2 linked regions of the Thermus thermophilus genome follow. Each later gene encodes a partner of the first gene's protein in a complex. Links are inferred from orthologs where the notes say so. Each region holds a gene or a part of one and is shown on either strand. Other genes may lie near its edges.

Region 1 (5,583 bases):
GGAGGAGAAGCCTCAGGTCAAGCCGGGGCCGGAAGCGCCTCGCCCGCCCCCTCTTCCAAAGCCACACCCCGGCCCAGGGCCTCGCCCTTGGGGCCCGCCTCCGGTAGAGGAGGTAGACCAGAAGGAGGACGGGAAGGAGGAGCCAGAGCACCCTGCCCTAAGGCTACCCCTGTTAGAGTAGAGGCGGTGTGGGTCTTGGGGATTGACACCTCCTGCGACGACACGGGGGTGGGCTTGGTGGAAGACGGCCAGGTGCGGGTGAACCTGGTGGCGAGCCAGGTGCGCCTGCACGAGGCCTTTGGCGGCGTGGTGCCGGAGCTTGCGAGCCGCGAGCACCTAAAGGCCCTCCCCCTCCTCGTGGAAAGGGCCCTGGCCGAGGCGGGCCTTAGGCCAAAGGACCTGGACCTCGTGGCCGCCACCCGGGGGCCCGGCCTCATCGGGGCCCTCCTCGTGGGGTACGCCTTCGCCAAGGGGATGGCCTTCGCCCTGGACCGGCCCTTCTACGCCATCCACCACCTGGAGGGCCACATCGCCGCCGCCTGGCCCGAAGGGCTAACCCCCCCCTTCCTCGCCCTGGTGGCCTCGGGGGGGCACACCCACCTCTACGAGGTCCTGGACCTCGGCCGCTACCGCCTCCTCGGGGCCACCCGGGACGACGCCGCCGGGGAGGCCTTTGACAAGGTGGCGAGGCTCTTGGGCCTCGGCTTTCCCGGGGGGCCCGAGGTGGAGCGCCTGGCGGAGGAGGCCGAGGAGGCCATTTCCTTCCCCGTGCCCTTGAGGGGCCAGGAGGGGTACGACTTCAGCTTCTCCGGGCTCAAGACCAAGGCCCTGCAGCTGGTGGAGAAGGGCCTTCCCAAGCCCGCCCTCGCCAAGGGCTTCCAGGAGGCGGCCATCGCCCACCTCGCCGAGGTGGTCCTAAAGGCGGCGAAGGACACGGGCCACCGGGTCCTCCTGGTGGCCGGGGGGGTGGCGGCGAACCGGGCGCTCCAGGAGCGCTTTAAGGAGGCGGGCCTAGAGGTGCATTTCCCGCCCCGGGGCCTTTCCCAGGACAACGGGGCCATGATCGCCCTCGCCGCCTGGCGCCGCCACCAGAGGGGTTTCCCCCCAAGCCCCCTCTCCTTGGGGGCCACGGCCTACTGGCCCTTGGAGGAGGCCTGAGGCCGCCCCGTGCGGGTGGGGGGAAAGGGAAGCGGCCCCTTCGCCTCCCGTGCCGGCCTTGGCCTGCGTGGGGGTGTAAAGGGGTTTCTCATCCCCAAGGGGTACAATCGGCCTTAGGATGTTGGGCCTCATACGGAAGCTTTTTGACAACAACGAGCGCGAGATCGCCCGCTACTACAAGCAGGTGGTGGAGCCGGTGAACCGCCTCGAGGCCGAGGTGGAGAAGCTCCCCGACCTCGCCGCCGCCTACCGGGAGCTCAAGGAGAAGCACGAGAAGGGGGCCTCCCTGGACGAGCTCCTCCCCATGGCCTTCGCCCTCACCCGGGAGTCGGCCAAGCGCTACCTGGGCATGCGCCACTTTGACGTCCAGCTCATCGGCGGGGCCGTCCTCCACGAGGGCAAGATCGCCGAGATGAAGACGGGCGAGGGCAAGACCTTGGTGGCCACCTTGGCCGTGGCCCTAAACGCCCTCACGGGGAAGGGCGTCCACGTGGTCACGGTGAACGACTACCTGGCCCGGCGCGACGCCGAGTGGATGGGGCCCGTCTACCGGGGCCTGGGCCTCTCCGTGGGGGTGATCCAGCACGCCTCCACCCCGGCGGAGCGCCGCAAGGCCTACCTCGCCGACGTCACCTACGTGACCAACTCCGAGCTCGGCTTTGACTACCTGCGGGACAACATGGCCATAAGCCCCGACCAGCTCGTCCTCCGCCACGACCACCCCCTCCACTACGCCATCATTGACGAGGTGGACTCCATCCTCATTGACGAGGCCCGCACCCCCCTCATCATCTCTGGCCCCGCGGAGAAGGCCACCGACCTCTACTACAAGATGGCGGAGATCGCCAAGAAGCTGGAAAGGGGCCTGCCCGCCGAGCCCGGGGTGCGCAAGGAGCCCACGGGGGACTACACCATTGAGGAGAAGAACCGTTCCGTCCACCTCACCCTCCAGGGCATCGCCAAGGCGGAGAAGCTCCTCGGCATTGAGGGCCTCTTCAGCCCGGAGAACATGGAGCTCGCCCACATGCTCATCCAGGCCATCCGGGCGAAGGAGCTCTACCACCGGGACCGGGACTACATCGTCCAGGACGGCCAGGTCATCATCGTGGACGAGTTCACGGGCCGCCTCATGCCGGGCCGCCGCTACGGGGAGGGCCTCCACCAGGCCATTGAGGCCAAGGAGGGGGTCCGGATTGAGCGGGAGAACCAGACCCTGGCCACCATCACCTACCAGAACTTCTTCCGCCTCTACGAGAAGCGGGCGGGGATGACGGGCACCGCCAAGACCGAGGAGAAGGAGTTCCAGGAGATCTACGGGATGGACGTGGTCGTGGTGCCCACCAACCGCCCGGTGATCCGCAAGGACTTCCCCGACGTGGTCTACCGGACGGAAAAGGGGAAGTTCTACGCCGTGGTGGAGGAGATCGCCGAGAAGTACGAGCGGGGCCAGCCCGTCCTCGTGGGCACCATCAGCATTGAGAAGTCCGAACGCCTCTCCCAGATGCTCAAGGAGCCCAGGCTCTATCTCCCCAGGCTGGAGATGCGCCTGGAGCTCTTCAAGAAGGCGAGCCAGAAGCAGCAGGGCCCCGAGTGGGAGAAGCTCAGGAAGCTTCTGGAAAGGCCCGCCCAGCTCAAGGACGAGGACCTCGCCCCCTTTGAGGCCCTCATCCCGCCCAAGGGGAACCTCAGGACGGCCTGGGAGGGCCTGAAGCGGGCGGTGCACACCCTTGCCGTCCTCCGCCAGGGGATCCCCCACCAGGTTCTCAACGCCAAGCACCACGCCAGGGAAGCGGAGATCGTGGCTCAGGCGGGGCGGAGCAAGACGGTCACCATCGCCACCAACATGGCGGGGCGGGGCACGGACATCAAGCTCGGGGGCAACCCCGAGTACCTGGCCGCCGCCCTCCTGGAGAAGGAGGGCTTTGACCGGTACGAGTGGAAGGTGGAGCTCTTCATCAAGAAGATGGTGGCGGGGAAGGAGGAGGAGGCCAGGGCCCTCGCCCAGGAGCTCGGGATCCGGGAGGAGCTTCTGGAAAGGATCCGCGAGATTCGGGAGGAGTGCAAGCGGGACGAGGAGCGGGTCCGGGCCTTGGGCGGGCTTTTCATCATCGGCACCGAGCGGCACGAGTCCCGCCGCATAGACAACCAGCTCCGCGGCCGCGCCGGGCGCCAGGGGGACCCCGGGGGAAGCCGCTTTTATGTCTCCTTTGACGACGACCTCATGCGCCTCTTCGCCTCCGACCGGGTCATCGCCATGCTGGACCGCATGGGCTTTGACGATTCCGAGCCCATAGAGCACCCCATGGTGACCCGCTCCATTGAGCGGGCCCAGAAGCGGGTGGAGGACCGGAACTTCGCCATCAGGAAGCAGCTTCTCCAGTTTGACGACGTCTTAAGCCGCCAGCGGGAGGTGATCTACGCCCAGCGCCGCCTGATCCTCCTCGGCAAGGACGAGGAGGTGAAGGAGGCCGCCATCGGCATGGTGGAGGAGACGGTGGCCTCTCTGGCGGAGAACTTCCTGAACCCCGAGGTCCACCCCGAGGACTGGGACCTCGAGGGCCTCAAGGCCACCCTCCTGGACACCGTGCCCCAGCTTCAGGGCTTCCCCTTTGCGGAGCTTAGGGGCTTGAAGGCCGAGGAGGCGGTGGAGAGGCTCGTGGAGGCCGCCCTCAAGGCCTACGAGGCCCGCGAGGCCGAGCTTTCCCCGCCCCTCATGCGGGCCGTGGAGCGCTTCGTCATCCTCAACGTGGTGGACAACGCCTGGAAGGAGCACCTCCACAACCTGGACGTCCTCCGCCAGGGGATCTTCCTTCGGGGCTACGGCCAGAAGGACCCCTTCCAGGAGTACAAGATTGAGGCCACCCGCCTCTTCAACGAGATGGTGGCCTTCATCAAGAGCGAGGTGGCCAAGTTCCTCTTCCGCCTCAAGGTGGAGGCCGAGCCCGTGCGGCCCGTGCGGGAGGCGCCTTACGTGCCCGTGCCCGAGGCCAAGCCGGAGCCTTCCGAGGTCTTCGGGGTGGAAAGGAAGCGCGCCACCCCTCCGCCCCAGCCGGGCCTCTCCCGGGCGGAGCGCCGGCGGCTCATGCGCCAGGAGAAGAAGCGGAAGAGGTGAGGCCGCCCCATGCTGGCCCGGGCCAGCATGGGGCCCCGGAAAAGCGGCCCAACGGGGCGAAGCCTACTCCTCGAGGGTGGAGAGGTCCCCGGGGTCCTTGCCCAGCTCCTTGGCCTTGAGGAGCCGCCTCAGGATCTTCCCCGAGCGGGTCTTGGGGAGCTTGTCCAGGAAGACCACCTCGCTCGGCGTGGCGATGGGGCCAAGCTCCCGGCGCACGTGCTGGACGAGGGCCTCCTTCAGCTCCTCCGAGGGGGTTTGCCCAAGCCTAAGGACCACGAAGGCCTTGATGGCCTCCCCCTTCAGGGGGTCGGGGACGCCGATGACCGCGGCCTCGGCCACGGCGGGATGGGAGACCAGGGCGCTTTCCACATCGGCGGTGCCGATGCGGTGCCCGGCCACGTTCAAGACGTCGTCCGCCCGGCCCAGGACGCTGAAGTACCCCTCCTCGTCCCGGCTCGCCACGTCCCCGCTGGCGTAGACCCCGCCTGGGATCTCCCGCCAGTACTGGAGGTAGCGCTCGTGGTTCCCCCAGACGGTGCGCATCATGTGGGGGAAGGGCCGCTTGAGGACGAGAAGCCCGCCCTGCCCCGGGGGCACGGGCCTCCCCTCCTCGTCCACCACCGCCGCCTCCACCCCGGGGAGGGCCACCCCGGCGAAGCCGGGCTTGGCGGGGAGGACGAGGGGCGTCCCTATGGTGGGGCCGCCGAGCTCCGTCTGCCACCAGTTGTCCGCCACGAACCCCCGCCTGCCCCCCTCCACCAGGTGCTCGTAGGCCCACTTCATGGCCTCGGGGTTCAAGGGTTCCCCGGCCACGGCCAAAAGGCGCAAGGAGCTAAGGTCGTACTTCCTGGGCCACTCGGGGCCGTACCTCATGAACATGCGCACCGCCGTGGGGGCGGTGAACATCACGTTCACCCGGTACCGCTCCACCGCCTGCCAGAAGGCCCCGGGGTCGGGGTGGTCGGGGGCCCCTTCCCGAAGGACGGAGGTCACCCCTTCCAGGAGGGGGGCGTAGACGATGTAGGAGTGGCCCACGATCCAGCCGATGTCGCTCGTGGCCCAGAAGACGTCCTCGTCCTTCACGTCAAAGAAGGTGCGCAGGTGGTAAGTGGTGCCCACCATGTACCCCCCGTGGACGTGGACCACGCCCTTGGGCTTCCCCGTGGAGCCCGAGGTGTAGAGGATGAAGAGGGGGTGCTCGGCGTCCACCATCTCCGCCCGGGCCTCCGGGGGGCTTTCCCAGAGGAGCTCGTGGAAGTCGTGGTGCCCCTCGGGGAGCTCCGCCTTGTAGGCCCGCTGGAACCAGACCACCT
Region 2 (3,357 bases), 410 kb from region 1 along the record:
ACAGGGGCTGGCCTCAAGGTGACCATGGGCTCGAGGGCCAGGGTCATCCCGGGGCGGATCTTGGGCCCGGTCCCGGGCTTGCCGAAGTTCGGCACCTGGGGGTCCTCGTGGATCTCCCGGCCCACCCCGTGCCCCACGAACTCCCGGACCACTCCGTAGCCCCGGCTCTCCAAGAAGGTCTGGATGGCGTGGCCCACGTCGCCGAGGCGGAAGCCCGGGCGCAGGTACTTCATCCCCTCCCAGAAGGCGGCCTCCGTGTCCCGGATGAGCCTCTCCGCCTCCGGCGAGACCCGGCCCACGGGAAAGGTGCGGGCCATGTCGGCGGCGAACCCCTGGTAGATGAGGCCCACGTCCACGGAGAGGATATCCCCTTCCTTCAGGGGCTCCTTGGAGGGGATGCCGTGGACCACCACCTCGTTCACCGAGGTGCAAAGGGTGGCGGGGAAGCCGTAGAGGCCGAGGAAGGCGGGCTTGGCCTTACGCTTGCGGATCGCCTCGTAGGCGATCTGGTCCAGCTCCCAGGTGGAGACGCCGGGCTCCACGTGGCGGGCCACCTCCTCCACCACCTCGGTGAGGAGGGCCCCCGCCTCCCGCATGCGCTCAATCTCCCAGGGGCTTTTCAGCTTGATGGCCATCAGATCCCTAACGCCGCCCGGATCCGCTCGTACACCTCGTCCGGGGTGCCGAGCCCGTCCACCCGCTTCAGCACCCCCCTGGCCGCATAGTAGCCCACCAGGGGCTCGGTTTTCTCCCGGTAGACCTCGAGGCGGCGCCTCACGGTCTCCTCGTTGTCGTCGGAGCGGCCCTCGAGCTCGGCCCGCCTGAGGATGCGCCGGACGAGCTCCTCCTCAGGAACCTCCACCAGGACCACCCCGAGAAGCCTTGTGCCCGTCTCCGCGAGGAGGCGGTCCAAGGCCTCGGCCTGGGCCAGGGTGCGGGGAAAGCCGTCAAAGATCACCCGCTCGGCCAACTCCTCCCGGATAAGCTCCAGGATGAGGTCGTCGGGGACCAGGTCCCCCCGCTCCATGATGGGCCTCACCCGCTCGCCCAAAGGGGTCCCCCGGGCCACGTGGTCCCGGAGGATGTCCCCCGTGGAGAGCTTCTTGAAGCCAAGCTCCTCGGCAAGCCTCGAGGCCTGGGTGCCCTTACCCGCCCCCGGAGGCCCCAGGAAGATCACCGCCTGTCCCACGTTCACCTCCTACCCTACCGGTTCCGCCCCCGCAGGCGCCCGCGGGAGAGGAAGCCCTCGTAGCTCCTGAGCATAAGCTGGCTCTCCACCTGCCTCAGGGTGTCCAAGGCCACGCCCACCACGATGAGGAGGCCGATGCCCGAGAAGGCGATGCTTTGGATGCCGGTGAGGTTCTGGATGATCTGGGGAAGGAGGGTCACGAGCCCGAGGAAGAGGGCCCCCCAGAGGGTGAGACGGGAAACGATGTGCTCCAGGAACTTCACCGTGGGCTCGCCCGGGCGGATCCCCGGGATGAACCCCCCGTACTCCCGCAGGGACTCGGCGATGCGCTTGGGGTCAAACTGGACGGCGGTGTAGACGTAGGTGAAGAAGATGACGAGGAGGACCTCTAGGAAGAGTCCCGAAGGCCGGGTGGGGTTGAAAAAGTTGGCGATGCTCTGCAGCACGGGGTTGTCCTGGAAGGGGGCGGCCAGGAAGATGGGGATCTGCAGGATGGCCGCGGCGAAGATGATGGGGATCACCCCGGCGGCGTTGAGCTTGATGGGGATGTAGGTGGCCTGGCCCCCGTAGACCCTGCGCCCCACCACTTTGCGGGCGTACTGGACGGGGATCCTGCGCTCGGCCTGCTGGACGGCGGCCATGCCGGCGAAGGCCAGGACGATGAAGGCCAGGAAGAAGAGGAAGGCCACCAGGTTGACCTCCCCGGTGCGGATGAGGCCGATGGTGCGTAGGATCTGGGGAAGCCATTCCACCACGATCCCGGCGAAGATGATGAGGCTCGTGCCGTTGCCGATGCCGTACTCGGTGATGCGCTCCGCCATCCACAGGAGGAGGGCGATGCCCGCCACCTGGGTCACCACCACCACGAACCAGAAGAAGGGGCCGGGGGACCAGCCCGGGAGGAGGAAGCGGCCCCCTTCGGCCCCCAAAAAGGCCGTGGCCAGGAAGAACCCCTGGAAGGCGCCCAGGGCGATGCCCCCGATGCGGGTGTACTGGTTGAGGATGCGCCGCCCCTCCTCCCCCTCCTTGGAGAGCTTCTCCAGGGCCGGCACCACCGTGACCAGGATCTGCATGATGATGGCCGCGGTGATGTAGGGCATGATGCCCAGGGCGAAGATGGAGAAACGCTCAAAGTTGCCCCCGGAGAAGAGGTTGATGATGCCGAAGACCCCGCCTTGGGCCGTGCGCAGGAACTCCTGGATCTTGTCCAGGTCCACCCCCGGGGTGGGGATGAAGGCCCCGAGGCGGTAGGCGGCGAGGACGAGGAGGGTGAAGAGCACCCGCTGGCGGAGCTCGGGGATCTGCAGGGCGCTCCAGAAGGCCTTGAGCATCTCAGGCCTCCAGGAGGACCGGCTCCCCGCCCGCGGCCTTCAGCTTCTCCAGGGCGCTTTTGGAGAAGGCGTGGGCCACCACCTTGAGGGGCTTGGCCTCGCCCTCCCCCAGGATCTTGAGGCGGTACCCCTTCTTCAGGATGCCCGCACGGACCAGAAGCTCCGGGGTGACCTCGCCCTCAAAGCGGGCGAGGTCCCTAAGGTTCACCCCCTGGTACCGAGGGCGCTTGATCTCCCCGGGCACCTGCCCTTGCATGCCCCGCTTGGGCAGGCGCATCAGGGTCGTGGACCGGCCGCCCTCAAAGCGGCGCGGGTCCTTGACCCCACCGGAACGGGACTTCTGCCCCTTGTGCCCGCGGGTCGCCGTCTTGCCGTGGCCGGAGCCCGGGCCCCGGCCCACCCGCTTGCGCCGCTTGTTGGCCCCCGGGTTGGGCCTGAGATCGGAAAGCTTCATTCCACCACCTCCACGCGCACGAGGTGCACCACCTTCTCCACGTTCCCCCGGACGGCGGGGGTGTCCTCGAGGACCCGCTCCTGCTGGAGCCGCCTAAGCCCCAGGGCCTTGAGGGCCGCCTTCTGGTCCTTGGGGTAGCCGATGGGGCTCTTCACCAGCTTAACCTTGAGCCTGGGCATGGGCCTCCCCCTTCCTGAGCCGCTCCACGTCGGCCTTGGTCCTGAGCTGCCGCAGGGCCTCCATGGTGGCGTAGGCGATGTTGATGGGATTGCGGCTCCCGAGCTCCTTGGTGAGGATGTCGGTCACCCCGGCGAGCTCCAGGATGGCCCGGGGCACCGCGCCCGCGATCACCCCCGTGCCCGGGGCCGCCGGCTTCAGCACGA

The links.
Region 2: the proteins of secA (region 1) and secY are in contact, whole or in part, in a crystal structure (PDB 3DIN), measured with the Thermotoga maritima proteins. The link is inferred for Thermus thermophilus from one-to-one orthologs. Residues at the interface, in WP_004082002.1 of Thermotoga maritima: Glu261, Ala262, Arg263, Lys300, Ala301, Arg302, Thr303, Ile304, Ile305, Leu323, Tyr324, Asp325, Pro326, Val329, Ser330, Tyr333, Ile336, Lys340, Phe345, Val349, Glu363, Phe364, Tyr374, Ser375, Gly376, Gly377, Glu393, Ile395, Thr482, Ser483; in WP_004081795.1 of Thermotoga maritima: Glu108, Gly109, Glu110, Glu111, Ala236, Glu237, Arg238, Arg239, Ile240, Thr241, Ile242, Gln243, Tyr244, Ala245, Arg246, Arg247, Val248, Thr249, Gly250, Arg251, Arg252, Val253, Tyr254, Gly256, Ala257, Ser258, Thr259, Tyr260, Leu261, Pro262.

What each region holds. Positions count from the first base shown.
Region 1 is NZ_AP025158.1:640,035-645,617, forward strand. What follows is about bases 973-4,470. They hold secA (preprotein translocase subunit SecA), read left to right. Parts: upstream 973-1,276; coding sequence 1,277-4,270; downstream 4,271-4,470. Other genes in these bases: tsaD (tRNA (adenosine(37)-N6)-threonylcarbamoyltransferase complex transferase subunit TsaD), read left to right, coding at 973-1,158; acs (acetate--CoA ligase), read right to left, coding at 4,334-4,470. In the rest of the region: TthTMY_RS03580 (vWA domain-containing protein), read right to left, coding at 1-151; more of tsaD, read left to right, coding at 187-972; more of acs, read right to left, coding at 4,471-5,583. UniProt on the Escherichia coli protein: Required for protein export, interacts with the SecYEG preprotein conducting channel.
Region 2 is NZ_AP025158.1:229,755-233,111, reverse strand. Bases 363-3,357 are described here. They hold secY (preprotein translocase subunit SecY), read right to left. Parts: upstream 2,521-3,357; coding sequence 1,204-2,520; downstream 363-1,203. Other genes in these bases: rpsE (30S ribosomal protein S5), read right to left, coding at 3,134-3,357; rpmD (50S ribosomal protein L30), read right to left, coding at 2,971-3,153; rplO (50S ribosomal protein L15), read right to left, coding at 2,522-2,974; TthTMY_RS01390 (adenylate kinase), read right to left, coding at 635-1,195; map (type I methionyl aminopeptidase), read right to left, coding at 363-635. Outside these bases: more of map, read right to left, coding at 1-362. UniProt on the Escherichia coli protein: The central subunit of the protein translocation channel SecYEG. Consists of two halves formed by TMs 1-5 and 6-10.